4 regions of the Actinoplanes sp. URMC 104 genome follow, and region 4 is predicted to be linked to each of the others. Evidence: riboswitches for the same ligand, from Rfam matches in the RefSeq annotation. Region 4 holds a riboswitch; each other region holds the start of a gene.

Region 1 (5,417 bases), on a different contig from region 4:
ACGTGATCCGGCCCTTCTGCCGCTCCCGCACGATCGACGAGACGATCCGCTGCGCGAACTTCTCCTCGCCGTACGTGCGCAGGATCCGCACCAACTGGCCCGGCTCGTACTCGTTGACGACGTGCTCCGCGGTGAAGCCCGACGTCTGGTCCATCCGCATGTCCAGCGGAGCGTCCTGGGCGTACGCGAAACCGCGGTCCGCCTCGTCCAGCTGCAACGACGAGACGCCGAGGTCGAACAGTCCGCTGTGGATCGCCGGGACGTCGAGCCCGTCGAGCACCCGCGGCAGCTCGTCGTAGACCGCGTGCACCAGGTGCGTACGGCCGGCGAACCTGGCCAGACGGTGCCGCGAGTGAGCCAGCGCCTCCGTGTCCCGGTCGAGTCCGATCAGGACGACGTCCGGAAACCGCTCGAGCACCGCCTCCGCGTGCCCGCCGAGCCCGAGCGTGAAGTCCACGTGGACCGCGCCCGGCAGCCGGAGCGCCGGGGCGAGCAGCTCGAGGCAGCGCTCGAGCAGCACCGGCACGTGCGTGCCGCGCAGCTCCCCCATGTCGACCCCCATCGCCCCACCTCGACTGTCACGCGCGTCCGTCCCGGCACCGACCTGCCGGATCGTCGGTCACACTGCCGCGTCCCTACGTTTCCGCGGCTCGCCGGACGCCCGTCCGTACCGCCAGATCCCCATCCGCTCGTGCCCGTTGCCATCGGGCGCGCCCTGGGCCGGACACGCGCCTGGCGCCGGGGAAGAGGCGCCAGGAGCGGGAGCGGCTGGAGATCTCGCAGTACGGAGGCGGGGACGTCCGGGCCGTTCGCGGGCCCAGTCGAGTGCCACGCCTCACAGTCCGCCGGGCAGCACCCCCTCTTCGATGTCGGCGAACTCGTCCTCGCTGGCCGCGAGGTAGTCCTCCCAGGACCGCTTGTCCCAGATCTCGACGCGGGTGCTCGCGCCGATCACGACGAGCTCACGGTCGAGCGCCGCGTACTCCCGAAGGTGCACCGGGATGGTCACCCGCCCCTGCTTGTCCGGGATCTCGTCGTGCGCGCTGGCGAAGAAGACCCGGCTGTAGGCCCGGGCCGCCTTGTTCGTGACCGGCGCCTCGCGCAGCTGGCCGGCGATGCGCTGGAACTCCGGCATCGGGAACACGTACAAGCAGCGTTCCTGCCCCTTGGTGATCACGACACCTCCCGCCAGCTCATCACGGAACTTCGCCGGAAGGATCAGCCGCCCCTTGTCGTCGAGGCGCGGGGTGTGCGTGCCGAGGAACATCGGCCCTCACCCCCTGCCCTTGGCGGTTCGCGGTCCGCCTGTCAACTCGGGCCGGCAGGTCCCTCAGGTCAGTTCGACTCTCGGCCCTGCCACTGCGCTCCACTCTACTCCACTTCCCTCCACCCGCAAGCCGATTGGACGGGTTCGCGAACCCGCTTCACAGAAGAAACCGCAGCTCAACGACGTGGATGGGAAGTGGAGGGGAAGAGCATGATCAACCCCGTCCGGTTTCCGACATCCTGCCGTCCCCCTCGGAGAGAACCGGCACGAACACGCCCAAACCTCCCACCGACGGATGGTGTCAACCCCCGCGCGGGAGGAAAGTGGAGGGCCGCGTGGAGGGTTGTGGAGGATCACGGAGACGCTCGTGGAGGATCACGGGGACCGCTCGTCGAGGATCACGGAGACCGCTCGTCGAGGATCACGAGAAGCGTGAGCCGGGGCGCGGCTCGACCCTGCAAGCAGAGCCGGCCTCAGCACGGCCGGCGTTACGGGGTCCCGCCCCGGAAGCGAGCGGGCCGCTCGAAGGCGCCGGCGCGCTCGCGGACGGTGCGACCGTCCGCGGGAGACGACAGTGGGGCGCGACCGAACCGGTCGCGCCCCACTGAGTCGGTGATGCAAGCCGCCGTCAGGCCAGGCGACGCACCACGTAGTTCGAGCCGATCATCTTGCGCTTCGAGACCCGCGCACCGGTGTGCGGGGAGTCGTACATGTAGCCGCTGCCGGCGTAGATGCCGGCGTGGTACCCGTACGAGCCGTTGCGGAAGATGATGAGGTCGCCGACCTGCTTGTTGGACTTGGCGACCGACTTGCCGTAGTTCTGCTGCGAGTTGGCCTTGTGCGGCAGCTTCTTGCCGACGGCCTTGCGGTAGACCCACAGCGTGTAACCCGAGCAGTCGAAGCGGGACGGGCCGGCCGCGCCGAACTTGTAGAGCGACCCGACGTGCTTCTTGGCCTCGTTGATGATCTTCGCCCGGGCGGGCGACGACTTCGGCTTGACGACGACGTTGAACTGGCCGCCGCCGTTCGCCTTGTAGGTCGGCGTGCCCACGTAGTAGGCGCGCATCCGGCCGCTGGCGTGCGGCTCACCGGTCAGCGTGACGCTGCCCGACTTGCCGAGGCTCTTGGCCGTGAAGTTGACCCACTTGCCCTTGCGGAGCGCCTGGAGACGGACCGTCCCCGAGGTGACCACCTTGCCGTTGGTGGGGTTGATGAACTTGGCGGTCAGCTTGACCTTGCCGCCATAGGTCACCGTCCGCGTCGAGATCGACGAGCGGACCGAGGGCTTGATCTTGGCGCTGGCCGCAGCCTTGGCGACAGGAGCGGCGCTGGCGGCCGAGGGGGCCAGCAGCTGGCCTGCGCAGAGGCACAGACCCAGAGACAGTGCGATCACACCGGTGCCGGCCGTGCGGCGACCCCGGCTCGAACTGTGTTCGTGCACGGTAGAGATATCCCTCCGGCACGCCTGCGAGGTTAGCTGTCGGGTTCGGGCGGGAAGGTTGCCCGGCCACGCAAGCGCGGCTTCACCCCGAGGTTGCTCCGTGGTTCGCCACCGGAGCGGGTGGCGCGGAGCGGACCAGTAGTGGGTCCCCCGTCCCTGCCCCCGTATGCCTTTGTGGTTGGTGCGTGGTGCTCGGGTGGTCGCGTTGACCGGCCCGGGGCAGGGCTCGGCGTGAACCGGGTCTTCGCGAGTCGGCGAGCGGGTGCCGCCGGCCAGACCTTGCTACCTCAAATTTCGAAGCCGCGGGAGATCCGATTCGACTACTCAGCGTGTTTGGCATGAAGGACACTGTCCGATTTGCTACCGACCGGCGAGAAATGCCATGACGACAAGTAGTAGGAGAACTACAAATCGTAGAAGGTTACGCGTGAATCAGAACACATTATTGGCAGGAACCGAACGAGTGACCGAGGTCCCACATTCACTCTCCCGCAGTTTAAACCTCTTTCACCGGCCAAAATGTGCTCCGCCGAATCGTTGATCTCAATGCCCTTCCGTACGCGGCCGGACGGGCCGCCGGAACCGGGCTTGCGGCAACTCGACGTAACCTCCCGTTCCGGTACCCTCGTCTCCCGTGACGGACGGGAAGATGCCCCTGCGCGCCAAGGTCGCGACCTCAGTGTCCAAGACCGCGGCCGCGCTCTCGAGGGCCGCGGGACGCGGCGACGGCTCGGTCATCGGCGGGTGGATCGGCCTGAAGATCGACCCCGACCTGCTGGGCCACCTGGCGGCCGGCCGCGCGATCGCGCTGGTCTCCGGCACCAACGGCAAGACCACCACCACCCGGCTGGCGGCCGCCGCGCTCGGCGTGCTCGGCCCGGTGGCCACCAACTCCTTCGGCGCCAACATGCCCACCGGGCACACCTCGGCGCTGGCCAAGGCGGGCGCCACCCCGTTCGCGGTGCTCGAGGTCGACGAGCACTACCTGGCCCGGGTCATCGACGAGACCAGCCCCCGGGTGGTCGCGCTGCTCAACCTCTCGCGCGACCAGCTCGACCGGGCCAAGGAGGTCGCGATGATGGCGCAGATGTGGCGCACCGCGCTCGCCGGGCACCCCGACGTGGCCGTGGTCGCCAACGCCGACGACCCGATGGTGGTGTGGGCGGCCCGCGGCTCGCAGCACGTCACGTGGTTCAGCGCCGGGCAGCGCTGGACCGACGACTCATGGGTCTGCCCCGAGAGCGGCGACCCGATCGAGCGCGCCAACGGCGACTGGTGGTGCACCGGCTGCCCGCTGCGCCGGCCGCAGGCCCAGTGGCGCGTCGAGGAGGACGGCGTGGTCGACCCGCGCGGCGACTGGCACCTGGTGAAGCTGCAACTGCCCGGCACGGTCAACCTCGGCAACGCGGCGACCGCGCTGGCCGTGGCCGCCGCGTTCGGCGTACGCCCGATCGAGGCCCTTCCCCGGCTCGCGACGGTCGCCTCGGTGGCCGGCCGCTACGCCCAGGTCGACCGCGACGGGCGCAACATCCGCCTGCTGCTCGCGAAGAACCCGGCGAGCTGGCTCGAGGCGTTCGACATGGCCGAGCAGGCCCCGACGCTGCTCTCCATCAACGCCCGCGACCCCGACGGCTTCGACACCTCGTGGCTCTACGACGTCGACTTCTCGCCCCTGGGTGACCGGCCGGTGCTGATCACCGGCGACCGGGCGTACGACCTGGCCGTGCGCCTCGAGGTGAATGGAATCGCCTTCCGGCACGTGTTGAGTTTCGACGAGGCGGTCAGCACCGTGCCCATGGGCCGCCTCGAAGTGATCGCCAACTACACGGCGTTCCAGGACATCCGAGCGGAGTTGGACCGTGTCAACTGAAGCTTTGCGGATCGTCTGGATCTACCCTGACCTGCTCTCCACGTACGGCGACCGCGGCAACCTGCTGATCCTGGCCCGCCGCGCGGCGATCCGGGGCATCCCGGTGGAGACGTACGCGGTCCGGTCCGACCAGCCGATGCCCTCCACCGCCGACATCTACCTCATCGGCGGCGGCGAGGACGGCCCGCAGGCGCTCGCCGCCCAGCGGCTGATCGCCGACGGCGGCCTGCACCGGGCGGTCAACCAGGGCGCCGCGGTGCTGGCCATCTGCGCCGGTTACCAATTGTTCGGCCACTCGTTCTTCGCCAAGGGGGCCAAGTGCCCCGGCCTGGGCCTGCTCGACCTGCACTCCGACCGCGGCGAGACCCGCGCGGTCGGCGAGATCCGCGGCGACATCGACCCGCGGCTGGGCCTGCCCCCGCTGAGCGGTTTCGAGAACCACGGCGGTCGCACGCACCTGGGCCCCGGGGTCGCCCCGCTGGCGCGGGTGACTGCCGGAATTGGCAACGACGGTCAAACGGAGGGAGCATGGCACGGCAAGATCCTGGGAACCTACTCCCACGGGCCCGCGCTCGCTCGCAACCCAGCTATAGCCGATCTGCTACTGCGATGGGCGACCGGCGCGGATAGTCTTGCCCCGGTCGACGACACGTGGACCGACCGGCTGCGTGCCGAAAGGCTCGCCGCCGCCGGCGCCTGAAATCCTGACCCGACGAGCACTGGGCGGTATTCCTGCATGACTGACACCCTGATCGCCCCGCGGGGCGCACTCCTCGCGGCGGACCCTCAGGTTCAGACTTCGCAGATGACCTGGAAGCGGCGGATCGTCCGTTTCGGCA
Region 2 (5,417 bases), on a different contig from region 4:
GCGCCGTGTGGGCGGTGGTAGTTGTAGTAATCCTCCCATTCGCGCAGCTTGTCGTTGAAGACGCCGGTGTCGTCGATGACGACGCCTTCGAGCATGCGGTAGAACTCTTCGGCGTCGATGCGGTGGGACCGTTCGACCTTGCCGTTGAGGTGCGGCGATGCGGGTTTGATGTAGGTGTGGGCGATGCCTTGGTCGAGCACGTGCCAGTGGAACTGGGTCTGGAACTCGGCACCGTTGTCGGTCTGGATGACCTCCACCCGAAACGGCAGGCGTTGCAGCACGTAGTCGAGGAACTGGATGGCGGTCTTCTGATCGCATCGCGGGTAGATGCGCAGCACGCGCAGCCGGGTGCAGTCGTCGATCGCGGTGAACTGGTAGTACCTGGCACGGCGGCGTTGCTTGGGTAGCCGGCCTGATACCGGCGCTGTGCCGGCCGCGGGGTCGGCGGGCAGGCCGATCGGCTCGATGAACTTGACGTCGATCTGGAGCCGGTTGCCGGGAAGTGGTTTCTCGTAACGTTTCCAGCGTTTCTCGCGGCTGGTGTAGCGCTGCGAGGCGGGCAGCCGGTTGAGGCCGAGGCGGACCAGGATGTTGTAGATCGCCGAGCTGGTGATCGTGATGTCGTGGTATCGCTTGAGATACATCTGGATCTTCACCGGGCCGAAGTGATAGTTCTGCCGCAGGTAGACGATCTTGTTGACGATGTCGGCATGCGTCGCGGTCGGGCAGTGGTGCGGGGCGCTCGAGCGATCGCGCAGGCCGGTGAGGCCTTCGTCCTGGTAGCGGCGCAGCCATTTGTAGTAGGTCGGCCGGCTGATGCCGTAGTAGCGGCAGGTGCGGGCGACGTTGCCGGTGACTTCTTCAACGTGCCGCAGAACCGCCAGGCGATGCTGTGCCTGACGGTCCAGCTTCTGGTCCATCGACGGGGGCATAAGTCTCCAACGATCGGAGACCCGAAGTGTTAACAACCTCTGGCAGTTTTAGAGCTAGGCCAGGTGGCCGCGCAACGTCGCCGCCTCGGCCTCCAGCCGCTGCGCGTGCTCGGCACGGCCGAGCGCCCGGTAGTCGGCGGCCGCCTGCTCCCGCTCGTCCGCCTCGGCGCGGACGATGCGGGCCACGTCGTCCTCGGTGAGCACCCGGCGGGCCACCTCGGTCGCGCCCGCGCCGACGGGCGCCTCCTCGATCGCGAGTCCCCGTCCGCCGTCGGCCGGCGCCACCGCCTCGGCGTTGTCGATGGCGGCGAGCGTCGCCCGCAGGGCCGAGACCGCGGCCCGGTCCCCGGCCTTCATGGCCGCCGGCAGTGCCGTGCGCAGCCTCTCCCGCAGAGTCATGCGCGAGACGCTAGCCGATCCGCCTCAGTCCGACGACCTGGTTTGCACCGGGCCCGACAGCGCGAGCCGCTGCCCCGGATAGATGCGGTCCGGATCGGACAGCACGCCGGCGTTGAGGCGGTGCAGCGTACGCCAGCCGCCCGCCACCCCGGTCTGCGCCGCGATAGTCGCCAGCGTCTCCCCGGCGCGGACGACGTGATAGCGCGCCGAGCTGCCGGCGCTGACGGTCCGGTACTGCTTGGCCGACCCGGCGCGCCGGCCGCAGGAGGGCCAGGCGCCCAGCCCCTGGCCGCGCCGGACGCGCTCGGCGACGAGGATCTGTTCGTCGCGGCTGGCCTGGTCGGCGGTGCCGGCGAACCGCGAACCGCCGTACGCCCGCCAGGTGCTGCGGCTGAACTGCAGGCCGCCGTAGTAGCCGTTGCCCGTGTTGATGCTCCAGTTGCCGCCCGACTCGCAGTGCGCGATGGCGTCCCAGTTGACGTCGGAGGCGGGCGACGGCGCCGCGGCGGCCGGTGTGACGACCGGTGCGGCCAGTGCGGTGAGGCCCGCCGCGGCCAGAACCAGCGCGACGCGGGCAGGATTGCAGACTCGTGCCATGACAGGTTGCCCTCCACGCCTGCGAGGTGAGCTGTCGGGTTCGGGCTGAGGTGCCCGGCCGCGTACGTGCGGCTTCACCCCGAGGCGCGCGGGCGCGCCGAGGAACGTGGGTCCCCCGCTCCATGCCGTGGGTGTGAGTCCCGCCGGGCGGCGGCAGGATTAGGCGTTCCGCCCGCGGGGTCCGCGCTCTTCGCGGACAGGGCCGGCGGGGCCTCGAGGAGCCCGGCACCGGCCGATTCGTACGGGATCAATGGGTCTGAGACTAGCTGTGGCGAGCGGTTTATGAGGCGCTGATGCAAAATCCACAACCATGAGCGACCGCGTCCGCGAGCACGATATCGTCGTCTACGGGGCCACCGGGTTCGTCGGCGTCATCACCGCGCGCTACCTCGCCGAGCACGCGCCGGCGGGCACGCGCGTGGCCCTGGCCGGCCGTTCCGGGCAGCGGCTGGCCGACGTCCGGGGGCAGCTCGGCGTCGACTGGCCGACCGTCGTGGCCGACGCCGCCGACGGCGAGGCGCTGTCCCGGCTGGCTGCCTCGGCCCGGGTCGTGATCACCACCGTCGGTCCCTACCTGCGGTACGGCAAGCAGCTGGCGCGCGCGTGCGCCGAGGCGGGCACCGACTACGTCGACCTGACCGGCGAGGTGGTGTTCGCCCGCGAGAGCATCGACGGCAACCACGAGATCGCACGCCGCACGGGCGCCCGCATCGTGCACTCCTGCGGGTTCGACTCCGTTCCGTCCGACCTCGGCGTCCACGTCCTCGCTCAGCGGGTCGCGGCCGACGGCGCCGGCGAGCTCACCGACACCACCATGGTCGTGACCAGCCTGCGCGGCGGCGTCAGCGGGGGCACGGTCGACACGTTGCGCACCCAGCTGGACGTGGTGCGCGACGATCGCCGGCTGCGGCGGATCGCCGCCGGGCCGTACTCGCTGAGCCCCGACCGCGCCGCCGAACCCGACCTGGGCCGCCAGGGCGACGTGGCCACCGTCCGGGGCGCCGACGTCCATCCCCGCCTGCGCGGCACCCTCGCGCCGTTCTTCATGGCCTCCTACAACACCCGCGTGGTGCGCCGCAGCAACGCCCTGCGCGACTGGCGGTACGGCCGCCGCTTCCGCTACCGCGAGCTGATGAGCGTCGGCGCGTCCCCGCTCTCGCCGCTGCTCGCCAACGGCGTGCGGCTGGGCCTCGGCGCGCTGGTCGCGGGCATGATGCTGCCGCCGACGCGGTTCGTGCTCGACCGCGTGCTGCCCAAGCCGGGCAGCGGGCCGGACGAGCGGGTCCAGCGCGACGGCCACTTCACGTGCGACTTCTTCACCACCACGACGACCGGCGCGCGCTACACGGCCCGCTTCCGGGCGAACGGCGATCCCGGCTACGCGGCCACGGCGGTCATGCTCGCGGAGTCGGCGCTTGCCCTGGTGTACGACCGGGAGGCGCTCCCACCCTCGGACGGCGGTGTGCTGACCCCGGCCACCGCCCTCGGCGACGCGCTGGTCACCCGGCTGCGCGCCGCCGGCATGGAGATCACGGCCGCGCCGGCGTAGGGACCGTCAGAGCGACGTGGCGCTGCCGACCAGGGCCAGGGCGATGCCGGTCAGGTGCTCGGCGAGCTGGTCGGGGTCGCCGGGCATGTCCTGCGAGATCCAGTGGATGATCACTTCGCTGAGGCCCGCCACGAGGGCGAGCAGCGTCCGGTCGTACGCCAGCCGGTCCTTGGGCTCTCCGGTCGCGCGCCGCAGCACCTTCGCCACGAACTGGGCGTCCTCGCGCAGCACCCCGCGGCGGCGGGTCTCCATGCGCGGCGCGTTCACGTAGATCACGCGGGCGCTCTCGGGGTGGCTGCGCAGCATGCCGACCAGCGCGTGAAGCGCCGGGCCGAACACCTCGGCCAGGTTCGCCGGCTGCTCCGGCACGGCCGCCGCGATGCCGCTCAGCAGCCACTCGTTCTGTTCGCGGTTGACCTTCAGCAGCAGATCGGCCCGATCGTCGAAATGCTCGTAGAAGTACCTTTTGGACACCTTCGCGGCGGCGCACACGTCGGCCACCGTGACGTCCTCGTAGTCGCGCGTGCCGAACAGGTGCACCGCGGCCGCCACGATCCGGTCGCGCCGCTCGCTGGACCGCTGCTGGCGAGAGCGCCCGGCGTAGGTCTCACCCCGCCGAGGCGCCACCGTGGTTCGTTCCTCCACGACGACAACGTTACGACTCCGCCGTCACACCCACCCGTCGACGGTCCACAATGGCCGTTTCCGGGGCCGCGTACGGCAGCCTCTTGGTCAGGCGATGCACCATGATCAGCGGAACGATCCCGAAGACGCCGAACGAGATGTCGATCAGGGTCCACCAGGGCGGCAGCCCGCGGATCGGGCCCGCGATCAGCGCCAGCGGGACGATCCCCGCACAGCACACCATTCCCCAATGGATCACCCAGACGTTGCGGACCGGATCGCGCCACGGCCCCCAGAACGCGATCGCGATGACCAGGTGGGCGAAGGCGAGCCAGTCGGTCCCGTACGCGATGAAGGGGTAGCGCTCGCCGGTGACGGTCAGCCCCTCGTGCACGCGGTCGATCCAGGCGACGAGCGGGCCGGGCGCGGGAACGGCATGTAGCACCCCGGCCAGCACCCGGGTCTCGGTGAGGAGGGGGAACGCGGTGACGCCACTCAGCACCAGCCCGACGACGAAGACCAGCAGCCAGGCGCGGATCGCTTTCATGATCACAACGTAGGCGCTGGGCGCCGGGCCGGGCGACTCCCTGCACCAGATCTTCACAGACGCAGCGGTGCGATCCGGGCACCATGACCAATCACTCATGCCTACATATCCCTCGCTACTGGCCGCAACCGGTCCCCGACGGCAGGATCGAGTGGTGGTCGCCAGCCGTCTCCCCTTTCCGCTCACGCTGACCGGAGACGGCCTCGTCCTGCGCGAATGGCGTTCCGAGGACCTCGACGACCTGGTCCGCATGCTCGACGAGCCCGAGATCGCCCGGTGGCGCCCGATGCCCTCGCCGTTCGACGTGGAGGCCGGCATCGCGTATCTCAAGCGCTGCCACCAGGGCCGGATCACCGGTCAGCGGATCCAGCTCGCCATCACGACCGACGGCGGACGGCCGCTCGGCGAGGTGCTGCTGTTCGGCGTCGACCTGGGCCTCAAGGAGGCCGAGCTCGCCTACCTGGTCGACGTGCGGGAGCGCCGGCGAGGGCTCGCCTCGGGGGCGTTGTCCCTTCTTTCCGCGTACGCCCGCAGCAGTCTGCATCTCGGCCGGCTCCTGCTGCGCATCGACTCGCGGAACACCGCCAGCACTGCCGTGGCGCGGCACTGCGGCTACCGGCTCACCGGCGAGCCACCGATCCTGCAGGAGACACCGTACGGGCCGAGCCGGCTCGACACCTGGGAACTCGTCGAGCGGCAGACCGGCAGCCGCCGCGATCGCCAGAAAAATGTCGCAGCCCGGCGGTACGGTCGTCGCACCTGACTCCCC
Region 3 (5,417 bases), on a different contig from region 4:
TGGTCGCCTCGATGGCCGTCCTGGTCGCGATCGTGCTGCTCACCGGCGAGCCGATCACCGTCGAGTGGCTGCTGGCCGTGCCGGCGCTGCTGCTCCAGACGATCTTCAACGCCGGACTCGCGCTGTTCGTGGCGCGGCTGATCTCCAAGGTCACCGACATCCGGCAGCTCATCCCCTACATCCTGCGCATCTGGATGTACGGGTCCGCGGTGCTCTACCCGGTCACGTTCTTCCAGGAGCGGCTGCACGGCTGGCAGCTCACGCTGGTCGAGGCCAACCCGCTGCTGATCTTCATCGAGCTGATGCGGCACGCGCTGATGGAGGACGTCGAGCTCGCGGGGTCGGCGCCGATGCTCTGGGCCGGCGCGCTGATCTGGACCGCGCTCGTCGGCTTCGGCGGTTACGTGTACTTCTGGCGCGGAGAGAAGGGCTACGGCCGTGGCTGACCAGCGGGAACCGACCGTCATCGCGGACAACGCGCACATCGTCTACCGCATCTACGGCTCGGTGGCGCCGGGCGCGAACACGCCGCTGGCCAGCTTCAAGCGCATCATCACGGGCAAGAAGAGCGCGGCCGTCCGCGAGGTGCACGCGGTCAAGGGCGTCAGCTTCGTGGCCTACAAGGGCGAGGCGATCGGCCTGATCGGCACCAACGGCTCCGGCAAGTCGACGCTGCTGCGGGCGATCGCCGGCCTGCTGCCGGTGGAGCGCGGCGGCGGCATCTACGCGGCCGGCCAGCCGTCACTCCTGGGAGTGAACGCGGCGCTGATGAACGACCTCTCCGGCGAGCGCAACGTCGAGCTGGGCTGCCTCGCGATGGGCATGTCGCCCGCCGACGTCAAGGCGCAGACGGCCGACATCATCGAGTTCTCCGGCATCAACGACCGCGGCGACTTCAGCTCGCTGCCGATGAAGACGTACTCGTCCGGCATGTCGGCGCGGCTGCGGTTCTCGATCGCCGCGGCGAAGAAGCACGACGTGCTGCTGATCGACGAGGCGCTGGCCACCGGCGACGCGAAATTCCGCAAGCGCAGCGAGCAGCGGGTGCGCGACCTGCGCAAGGAGGCCGGCACGGTGTTCCTGGTCAGCCACAGCGAGCAGTCGATCCGGGACACCTGCGAGCGCACCATCTGGCTCGAGTCCGGCGTGATCCGCGCGGACGGCCCCACCGACGACGTGATGAAGGAGTACGAGACCTACGTCAACAAGTAAGCCTCGTACCCCCTCGCGAGGTCAGCGCACTGATAAATGCACGTGGTTGGTGTGGTCGCTGGACGGGTCGCCGTTGCCGCGGGAGTACGCCTTCCAGCCGCTCGAGGGCAGCCAGATGCGTTTGAACCAGATGACGTAGAGCACGCCCAGCCGGTCCGAGTTGTTGATGAAGTAGTTGGCCAGGTTGGTCCCGTACGTCTTGTCACCACCCGACGCGACGCCGCCGAACCCCTTCTTCTCGGCGGCGAAGTCGCACGCCTGGCCCTTGGGGTGCTCGCCGCTGTTCTGCTCGCGGAAACATGCGACATAGCGGGTGAAGCCCGCCTTCTGCGCCTGCTTGAGAGCGTGCAGCGTGCGCGGGGTCAGGCAGCCGCTGGTGGTGGGGTCGTCCTCGGTGCAGCCCTCGTCCCGCAGCGAGCCGTCCGAGCTGCGCGGCGCCGGAGTGGCCTTGGCCTGCGAGCCGCCGCCGCTCGATCCGCCGCTGGACCCGCCGCTCGTGCCGCCGCCGGGCGGATCGGCGTCCTCGCCGGTGTTGGCGGCCTTGAGCGCGGCCTCGGCCTGCACCTTGCGCTTGGCCATCAGGTTGACCTGCTTGAGCTGGTTGCGCACCTCGGCGTCGATGGCCAGTTTCGCGCGCTGCTGCCCGTCGCGGGTCGCCTTGAGCGCGGCCAGCGCCGCGTTCTCCTTGACCGCGACGGTCTCGAGCGTCTGGGCGCGGTCGAGGAAGTCGCCGGAGGAGCTCGCCTGCAGCAGGGCGCTCATCGGTCCCAGCCGGCCGGTCCGGTAGGACTGCTGGATGATGTCGTCGATCGCCGCCTGTTTCGGGCCCACCTGGCCCTCGAGCTCCTTGAGCCGGGCGGCCAGCTGGGACTGCCGCGTGCGCGACCGGGCCAGCGCCTCCTTGGCCTCGACGTAGCCCCGGGAGGCCGCCTCGAGCTGCTGGATCAGGGTTCTGGGTGCGCCCTCGCCGTCGTCGCCGCTGTCGCCGGGCGCCGCGGCGGCCGGACCGGCCACCGCCAGAGTCAGCCCGGAGATGGCGACGAGGAGCGCGAGCAGTGCCGCCGAACGTCGGCGGACAGTGTTATGCCGCACAACCTTTCCTTCCGTCGGCCGCCGACCGAGTTAGCTGACGGGTTCGGGACGGAAGTGATCCCTACCGCGCGAGCGCGGATTCACCCCGGAAAAACGGTTGGTTCCCCGGCTCGCCCGCGGGCGATTAGGCGGCGGTCCCCTGGGGGTGGAGACCGCCCCCGACCATACCGACTCCATCGAATGATCGACAGTTATCGCACGCACCGCAATTCGCCCGCGACGGCACGTGACGGCAATTACGGAATGTGTCGGAGTGACTACGAAATAGCCATTCCTGAAGACTGAAGCGGCGCAAAGTCTCGGGTAAACTGGCCGCCGGTTCTGCCACGGAGGCACCGCCCCCGAGGTGCCGGCAGGCCACCGCCCAATCGCCGCGAGGCGAGCCGGGGAACCAGGTCAGTGGGGTGCATCCGCGCGAGCGGTAGGGATCGCTTCCGTCCCGAACCCGTCAGCTAACCCGGTCGGCGGTTTACCGGAAGGAACTGCATTGACCGTACGACCCCGCCGGTGGCTGACACTTGCCCTGGCGCCGCTCGTGGCCTTGTCTTTCCTGGCCGCACCCGCTTCCCCGGCGAGCGCCGAGCCGGGTGGCAGCACCTCGACGAGCCCCGACGAGTCGGGCGGATCGGTCGGCAAGAACAACGCCACCCTGGACGACGTGCTCGAGTCGTCGAACCGTCGCTTCGTCGCCGCCAAGGCCGCGGTGACGAAATCCACGGCGGCGCAGAAAAGACTGGCCGCCGAGATCAAGACCGCGGAGGCGCGGCGCCTGGCGCTGCTGCCCGAGGTCAACGCGATCGCCGGCCAGCAGTACCGCACCGGCCACCTCGGCGCCGCCGGCTTCCTGCTCGGCAGCCAGAACTCCGACGACTTCCTCGCCAAGGCGGTCTCGCTCGAAGAGATCAACGCCATGCAGGACCGCAAGCTGGCCGAGCTCAACAAGGCGATCGACGACGTCAACAAGGCCAAGGCCGCGCTCGACGCCGAGGTGCGCAAGCAGCAGACCAACCTCGTCGCGATGAAGAAGCAGAAGGACGCGGCCGACGACGCGCTCGCGCTGGTCGGCGGCGAGAGCCTCACGCACGGCCTGGTGCTGGCGAACTCGCCCAAGGCCGCCCCGGCGCCGCGCAACTCCGACGGCGGGTTCTCCCCCGAGAGCTGCAACGTCGAGGACCCGACGACCAACGGCTGCATCACCGCGCGGACGTTCCACATGTACAAAGAGGTGAAGAAGGCCGGCTTCGACCGGTTCGTGGGCTGTCACCGCGACGGCGGGCCGTTCGAGCATCCCAAGGGCCGCGCCTGCGACTGGTCGCTGCAGGACAAGGGCTTCGCGGTCGCGCACAACGAGGACATGCGCCGCTACGGCAACAACCTCATGGCGTTCCTGGTGCGCAACGCCGACCGGCTCGGCATCTACTACGTGATCTGGTACAAGCAGATCTGGTTCCCCGCCAGCGGCTGGAAGACGTACCACGGGCCGAGCGCGCACACCGACCACGTGCACGTGTCGCTGCTCTGACCGCCCCGCACACACACGAAAGGGCCCCGGGAGATCCCGGGGCCCTTTTCCGTCGTCGGACGTCAGCTCGTCGCCCGCCGCACCGGCGCGCGACCGGCCGGCTGCTGCGGCGCCGGGCCGACCGGGTGCGGCGGCGGGATCGGCACGACGACCGGCTTGACCTGGGTCACCTCGATCTCCTTGCCGTGGTGCACCAGCGTCAGCCGGGCCGAGCCGCCGCCGTTGCGCAGCGAGTAGGTGACCTCGTCGGGCGTCACGTTGACCCGCAGCCGCAGCCCGCGCCAGAGCAGCGAGAACTCCATGTTGTTGATGCGGCTGGGCAGGCGTGGCGCGAACGACAGCTGGCCGTTGAAGTCGCGCATGCCGCCGAGCCCGGCGACCAGCGAGATCCAGGTGCCGGCCAGCGACGCGATGTGCAGGCCGTCCCGCGAGTTCTGGTGCAGGTCGTGCAGGTCCATCAGCGCGGCCTCGCCCAGGTAGTCGTGGGCCAGCTCGAGGTGGCCCACCTCGGCCGCCATCACGGCCTGGACGCAGGCGGACAGCGACGAGTCGCGGACCGTGCGGGCCTCGTAGTAGGCGAAGTTGCGCGCCTTCTCCTCCGGGGTGAACGCGTCGCCCCGGACGTACATCGCCATGACCAGGTCGGCCTGCTTGACCACCTGCTTGCGGTACAGGTCGAAGTACGGGTAGTTCAGCAGCAGCGGGTACGCCTCGGGCGGGGTGTTCTCGAAGTCCCACTCCTGCAGCCGGGTGAAGCCCTCGGACTGCTGGTGAACCCCCAGTTCCCGGTCGTACGGGATGTGCACCGCGGCCGCCGCGTCCCGCCAGCTCGCCGTCTCCTCGTCGTCCACGCCCAGCTTGCGGGCGAGGTCCGGGTGCCGCTTGACCGCCTCGGCCGCGGTCAGGAGGTTCTGCTGGGCGAGCAGGTTGGTGTAGATGTTGTCGTCCACGACGGCCGTGTACTCGTCCGGGCCGGTCACCCCGTCGATGTGGAAGCGCCCGTGCCGGTCGTGGTGGCCCAGCGAACGCCACAGCCGCGCGGTCTCGACCAGCAGCTCGAGGCCGACCTCGCGCTCGAAGTCGTAGTCGCCGGTGGCCTGCACGTAGCGACGGACCGCGTCGGCGATGTCGGCGCCGATGTGGAAGCCCGCCGTGCCGGCCGGCCAGTACGCCGAGCACTCCTGCCCGCGGATGGTGCGCCACGGGAACGCTGCGCCCTGCAGGCCGAGCGTCTGAGCGCGCTCCCGCGCCAGGTCGAGCGTCGAGTGCCGCCAGCGCAGCACGTCGGCCGCGGCGGAGGGCTGGGTGTAGGTCAGCGCGGGCAGCACGAACGTCTCGGCGTCCCAGAACGTGTGGCCGTCGTAGCCGGGGCCGGACAGGCCCTTGGAGCCGATCGGGCGCTGCTCGGCCCGGGCGCCGGACTGCAGCGTGTGGAACAGCCCGAAGCGGACCGCCTGCTGCACCTCGGCGTCGCCGTCGACCCGTACGTCGGAGTGGTCCCAGAACGCGTCCAGGTATTCCTGCTGGGCCTCGAGCAGCCCCTCCCAGCCGTCCAGGCGGGCGCTGGCCAGGGCCGCGCCGACCTGGTCGC
Region 4 (5,417 bases):
GCCACCAGCCACACCTCGTTGCCGTCCCAGAACGGGCCGATGGTGCGCACGGCGGCGCCCCGCTCGTGGTCGTCGCGCCCGAGCACCGGGGCGAGCAGCCCGACGCCGAAGTCGAAGCCCTCGAGCACGAAGAACAGCACCCAGGCGAGCACGACGACCGAGAACCAGAAGGTGATCACGCCAGGGCTCCTCAGTAGACGGGTACGGGTTCGGGCTGCTCGGCGGCCACCGGCGCCGGCGTCAGCGGCTGCCGCGCGAGGTGGCGTACGAGCCGGAACCAGACCACGGCGACGATCCCGTAGACGACCGTGAACCCGGCCAGCGACGCGACGACCTCCGAGCTGGTCAGCCCGGGGGAGATGCCGTCGGCGACCTTGGAGATGCCGAACGCGATCCACGGCTGCCGGGCGGTCTCGGTGAAGATCCAGCCGAACGTGTTGGCGGCCGCGGGGAGCAGCGGGATGAGCGGCAGCCACCGCATCAGCAGGCGGGGTGCGGAACGGCCCTTGCGCGTACGCCAGAGGTAGAACGCGGCGACCGCGGCCGCCAGCATGCCTGCGCCGATCATGAGGCGGAACGTCCAGAACGCGACCGGGATCATTGGCACGTACGAGCCGGGGCCGAACTGCGCCGCGTACTGCGCCTGGAGGTCGTCGATGCCCTGCACGGTCGCGTTCGGGTCGCCCTTGGCGAGGATCGACAGCAGCCACGGGATCTCGAGCGCGAATTCGGGCAGCGGCGCCCCGGTGGCGAAGACCGCGAACGGCGCGCCGGTCGTGGAGTGGTAGAGCGCCTCGGCCGCGGCCATCTTCATCGGCTGCACCTGGGTGATGACCTTGCCGAGGTGGTCGCCGGTGAGCGCCGTCGCCGCGCCGCCGGCCAGCGTGAGCCAGGCGCCGAGACGGGCCAGGACGCGGTACGCCGGGTCGGCCGCGAGCCGCCAGACGCCGAGCGCCAGCAGCAGCGCGCCGCCCACCATGACCGCGCCCGCGATGGTGTGCGGGAACGCCGCCAGGTTGACCTTGTTGAGCAGCAGGTCGGCGAACGAGGTGAGCCGGGCCCGGCCGGTGTCCGGGTCCAGGGCGTACGCGACGGGGTTCTGCATGAAGGAGTTGGCCGCCAGGATGATGAACGCCGACAGCAGCGTGCCCACGGCGACGATCACGATGCACGCGGTGTGGATCGCGCGGGGCAGCCGGTCCCAGCCGAAGTACCAGAGCGCCAGGAACGTCGCCTCGAGAAAGAACGCCAGCATGCCCTCGATCGCCAGCGTGGGCCCGAAGACGTCGCCGTAGAAGTTCGCGAAGGCGCTCCAGCCGAGCCCGAACTGGAACTCCTGGACGAGTCCGGTGACCACGCCGACCGCGAACGTGACGATCAGCAGCTTGCCGACGAACTTCGTCAGGTGCAGGAAGTGCTCGCGCCTGGTGCGCAGCCACGCGAGCTGCAGGCCGGCGGCGGTCGCGGCCAGGCTGATCGACAGCGGCACGAAGAAGTAGTGGTAGATCGTCACGACCGCGAACTGCAGCCGGGTCAGGTCCAGAACGTCCATGGGAGCCCCCTCTACGACGTCTCGTAGTAGATACTACGCCTCGTAGTACGACGCGGCGCAGTAGAGGCGGTATGCTCGGTCACATGGCTCTCGGGGACCTGGAACGCGAGGTCATGACGCAGTTGTGGGACGCCGGTGAGCCGCTCACCGTGCGGCAGGTGCACGAGCGCCTGAGCCGTCAGCGCGATCTGGCCTACACGACGGTGATGACCGTGCTCGACCGCTTGGCGAAGAAGGGCGTGGTCACGCAGCAGAAGGCGGACCGCGCCTACCGGTACGCCCCGGCGCAGACCCGCGAGGAGATGACCGCCTCGGTCATGCTCGACGCGCTGACCGCCAGCGACAACCAGGACGCCGCCCTCGCGTACTTCGTCGGGCAGCTCCCGCCGGAGGCCCTCAAGGCCGCCATCGAAGCCGCCAGACGCCACGGATGACCGCGCTCCTGCTGGGCGCGCTCGGCCTGACCCTCTCGCTGGTCGTGCCGGGCGTCCTGGCGAACGCGCGCTGGCCCGACCGGGCCCCGGCCGCCGCTGTCGTGCTCTGGCAGTCGATCACGCTGACCGCCGTGCTGGCCGCCCTCGGCGTCGTGCTCGCCGCGCCCGAGGAGGTCACCCGCGCCGCCGGGTCGGGCAAGCCGGTCGCCGAGGCCGCGCTCATCGGCGCGCTCGCGGTCGCCGCGCTGATCATCCTGCGGCTGCTGGTCTCGCTGATCGGGGTCACCCGCCGGTCGCGGGCCCGCCGGGCCCGGCACCGCATGCTGGTCGACCTGCTCGACCGCGCGGAGCAGCACCGCGAGCTGGGCCCGGGAAACCTGCGGGTGCTCGACGGGGCGCTGCCGCTGGCCTACTGCGTGCCCGGCCGCCGGCCGCGGGTGGTGCTCAGCAACGGCGTGCTCGAGGTGCTCGACCGCGAGCAGATCGACGCGGTGCTCGCGCACGAGCAGACCCACCTGCGACAGCGGCACGACGTGGTGATGGAGTCGTTCACCGCGTTCTACCGCGCGGTGCCGCGGCCGCTGCGCAGCCGGCTGCCGCTCGACGCCGTCAACCTGCTGCTCGAGATGGTCGCCGACGACGCCGCCCGGCGCCGGGTCGGGGCGGAGCCGCTGCGGGCCGCGCTGGAGCGGCTGACCGACGCGGTGCCCCTCGCGGAGGACGTGGCACCCGGCGGCACCGGTGAGGCGCGCCACCGGCGGCTCGAACGGCTGGCCGCGTCGCACCATCCGTCCGTCGCTCTCACCGTCGCCGCGGGGGCCGCCGCGGTCGGCCTGTTGGTGTTACCCACCGTGATCCTGGTGCTGCCCTGGCTCGACCGCGCGCTCGAAGCCTGGCCGCTCTAGTGACTATGCGTATATGTAAGAGCGCATACAGTTTTCCCTCCGGAGCGCCTTCAGTTCGGCTCTAGATGGGGAGTACGGTGTTGTCCGGTCCGCCCAGCCCCCATCGTCCACCCGGTCGATCTGGCGGATCACCGCCCAATCGCCGGCAACGGCGAGCCGGGGACCCGAGCAGTTGGGGTGAAGCCGCGGTATGCCCGCGGCCGGGCGCGCTTCCCGTCCGAACCCGTCAGCTAACCCGGTCGGCGGCACGAGGGAAGAAAGGACAACCCACCCACGTGCGTCGCGCCGCAGTAGTGCGCAGCCTCGTCTGCGCCGCAGCCGCGGTCGGGATCATCTTCTCCGGACCCGCCGTCGCGCAGGCAACACCCTCGCCCTCGTCCGTCGAGGAGCAGATCGACAAGCAGTGGAACCAGCTCGAACCGGTCATCGAGCAGTACAACGACGTGCACGGCAAGCTGCTCAAGAACCGCGCCCAGCAGAAGAAGCTCGCCGCCCAGCTGACACCGCTCCAGGTGCAGGTGGACGTCGCGATGCAGCAGGTACGCGGGCTCGCCGTCGACGCGTACAAGCAGGGCGCGCCCAACGCGCTCAACGCCATGGTCATCAGCGGCACGCCGACCGGGCTGACCGACAAGCTGATGTACCTCGACCAGCTCGCCCGCGGCCAGCAGGAACAGATCGCCGACGTGGCCGCGCTGCGCGACAAGCTCGCGGCGACCAAGGCCGACCTCGACGTGGTCACCAAGTCGATCGCCGCGCGCGACGTCGACCTGGCGAAGCGCAAGAAGGCGATCGAGACCAAGATCACGTCGCTGCAGAAGCTGCGCATCCAGGCGTACGGCTCGGTGAACGCCGACGACGGCCCGCTGCGGCTCGGCCCGTGCCCCGTCGACTACACCAACGACAAGGGCGGCCGGGCGGCGCAGAAGGCGTGCGACCTGATCGGCAAGCCTTACGTCTTCGGTGCGGCCGGCCCCAGCTCGTACGACTGCTCCGGTCTCACCCAGGAGGCGTGGGGCAGCGTCGGCGTGCACCTGGACCACTACACGAAGGACCAGTGGAACCAGGGCAGGCCGGTGTCAGCCGACGAGTTGCAGCCCGGTGACCTGGTGTTCTACTTCCCCGGAAGCCTGCACCACGTCGCCATCTACATCGGCGGCGGCATGGTGGTGCACGCGCCGCACACCGGCGACCACGTACGGATGGCCAAGATCGACGGCAACCCGATCGCCGGCTACCGACGACCGGGCTGACGATCCGCCGCTCCACCCCCGAAGGCCGCCGAGGCGTACGCTCCGGCGGCCTTCGTGCTTCCCGGCAGCCTCCAGCTCTCCCGGCGGCCCTCGTTCTTGTCGGCGGCCTCTGCTCTTCCCGGCGGCCTTCGGTCCTCCTACCGGGCGCGGGCATAATGCCCTGTCATGAGCGACTCGCCGCTGATCGACAGCCTCACCGCGGCCGTCGAGGCCCGCCCCGACGACCTCCCCTTGCGCCTGCACCTGGCCGAGCTGCTGCTCGCCGCGGGCCGCGGCGCAGAGGCGATCGGCCACGCCGCTCAGGTGCTCGCCCGCGAGCCCGCCAACGGGACCGCCCAGAAGCTGATGTCCTCCGCCCTCGCCACCCCTCCGGCCGCCGGTCCTCCTTCCGCGCTGCCTCCCGCTGCCGGTCCTTTCTCCGCGCCGCCTCCCTCTTCCGTCCCGCCGTTCCCCCCGCCTTCCGCCTCCCCATCCCCTTCCTCGCCGCCCTCCTCCCCGCTGCCCCCTTCCTCGCCGCCGCCTTCGCCCACGCCATCTCCTTCCTCGCCGCCGCCCCCTTCCCCTTCCGCCCCGCCGCCCTCCTCCCCGATTCCCCCCTCCTCCCCGGGCGGCGTTGACTGGGATGCGATGGAGCAGGAGTTCGGCGACGTCGTGCCGCCGCGGTTCTCGCACGAACGCGAGCCCGTGCGGGGCCACGAGGACCGCACCTTCGACGTTGAGAAGTCGACGATCACGCTGGCCGACGTGGGCGGCATGCAGGAGGTCAAGAAGCGGCTCGAGATCTCGTTCCTGGGCCCGCTGAAGAACCCCAAGCTGCGCTCGCTGTTCGGCAAGAGCCTGCGCGGCGGGCTGCTGCTCTACGGGCCGCCCGGCTGCGGCAAGACGTTCCTGGCGCGCGCCGTCGCCGGCGAGATGGGCGCCGCGTTCATCTCGCTGTCGATCACCGACGTGCTCAACATGTGGGTCGGGAGCTCCGAGCGCAACCTGCACGACCTGTTCGAGTCGGCCCGCGGCCACGCCCCCTGCGTGCTGTTCCTCGACGAGATCGACGCGCTCGGCCACAAGCGCAGCCAGCTGAACTCGTCCTCCATGCGTACGGTCGTCAACCAGTTGCTCACCGAGCTCGACGGCGTCGACGGCAACAACGACGGCGTCTTCGTGCTCGCCGCCACCAACGCCCCCTGGGACATCGACGCCGCCCTGCGCCGCCCCGGCCGCCTCGACCGCACCCTTCTCGTGCTGCCCCCCGACAAGCCCGCCCGCGCCGCGATCC

The links. Region 4 has a riboswitch for cyclic di-AMP ahead of ACSNN8_RS22635 (NlpC/P60 family protein). Riboswitches for the same ligand answer to the same signal wherever they lie in the genome.
Region 1: it holds a riboswitch for cyclic di-AMP, as region 4 does, so the genes downstream of both, ACSNN8_RS36490 (C40 family peptidase) here and ACSNN8_RS22635 (NlpC/P60 family protein) in region 4, are expected to answer to the same signal.
Region 2: it holds a riboswitch for cyclic di-AMP, as region 4 does, so the genes downstream of both, ACSNN8_RS16315 (transglycosylase family protein) here and ACSNN8_RS22635 (NlpC/P60 family protein) in region 4, are expected to answer to the same signal.
Region 3: it holds a riboswitch for cyclic di-AMP, as region 4 does, so the genes downstream of both, ACSNN8_RS15225 (coiled-coil domain-containing protein) here and ACSNN8_RS22635 (NlpC/P60 family protein) in region 4, are expected to answer to the same signal.

The regions. Positions count from the first base shown of each region.
Region 1 covers NZ_JBPQTO010000011.1:2,314,540-2,319,956, forward strand. The annotation lists gene rsmH (16S rRNA (cytosine(1402)-N(4))-methyltransferase RsmH) at 1-562, opposite strand, end outside; gene mraZ (division/cell wall cluster transcriptional repressor MraZ) at 836-1,267, opposite strand; gene ACSNN8_RS36490 (C40 family peptidase) at 1,896-2,660, opposite strand; cyclic di-AMP (ydaO/yuaA leader) riboswitch at 2,715-2,851, opposite strand; gene ACSNN8_RS36495 (MurT ligase domain-containing protein) at 3,358-4,578, shown strand; gene ACSNN8_RS36500 (type 1 glutamine amidotransferase) at 4,568-5,278, shown strand; gene ACSNN8_RS36505 (TVP38/TMEM64 family protein) at 5,384-5,417, shown strand, end outside.
Region 2 covers NZ_JBPQTO010000004.1:539,867-545,283, forward strand. The annotation lists gene ACSNN8_RS16305 (IS481 family transposase) at 1-920, opposite strand, end outside; gene ACSNN8_RS16310 (hypothetical protein) at 987-1,331, opposite strand; gene ACSNN8_RS16315 (transglycosylase family protein) at 1,356-1,928, opposite strand; cyclic di-AMP (ydaO/yuaA leader) riboswitch at 1,930-2,072, opposite strand; gene ACSNN8_RS16320 (saccharopine dehydrogenase family protein) at 2,239-3,477, shown strand; gene ACSNN8_RS16325 (TetR/AcrR family transcriptional regulator) at 3,484-4,122, opposite strand; gene ACSNN8_RS16330 (hypothetical protein) at 4,133-4,648, opposite strand; gene ACSNN8_RS16335 (GNAT family N-acetyltransferase) at 4,803-5,411, shown strand.
Region 3 covers NZ_JBPQTO010000004.1:307,734-313,150, reverse strand. The annotation lists gene ACSNN8_RS15240 (ABC transporter permease) at 1-446, shown strand, start outside; gene ACSNN8_RS15235 (ABC transporter ATP-binding protein) at 439-1,212, shown strand; gene ACSNN8_RS15230 (coiled-coil domain-containing protein) at 1,234-2,304, opposite strand; cyclic di-AMP (ydaO/yuaA leader) riboswitch at 2,308-2,445, opposite strand; cyclic di-AMP (ydaO/yuaA leader) riboswitch at 2,656-2,788, shown strand; gene ACSNN8_RS15225 (coiled-coil domain-containing protein) at 2,792-3,826, shown strand; gene ACSNN8_RS15220 (glycoside hydrolase family 65 protein) at 3,889-5,417, opposite strand, start outside.
Region 4 covers NZ_JBPQTO010000007.1:207,878-213,294, reverse strand. The annotation lists gene cydB (cytochrome d ubiquinol oxidase subunit II) at 1-179, opposite strand, end outside; gene ACSNN8_RS22650 (cytochrome ubiquinol oxidase subunit I) at 191-1,552, opposite strand; gene ACSNN8_RS22645 (BlaI/MecI/CopY family transcriptional regulator) at 1,636-1,986, shown strand; gene ACSNN8_RS22640 (M56 family metallopeptidase) at 1,983-2,891, shown strand; cyclic di-AMP (ydaO/yuaA leader) riboswitch at 3,014-3,152, shown strand; gene ACSNN8_RS22635 (NlpC/P60 family protein) at 3,167-4,144, shown strand; gene ACSNN8_RS22630 (ATP-binding protein) at 4,310-5,417, shown strand, end outside.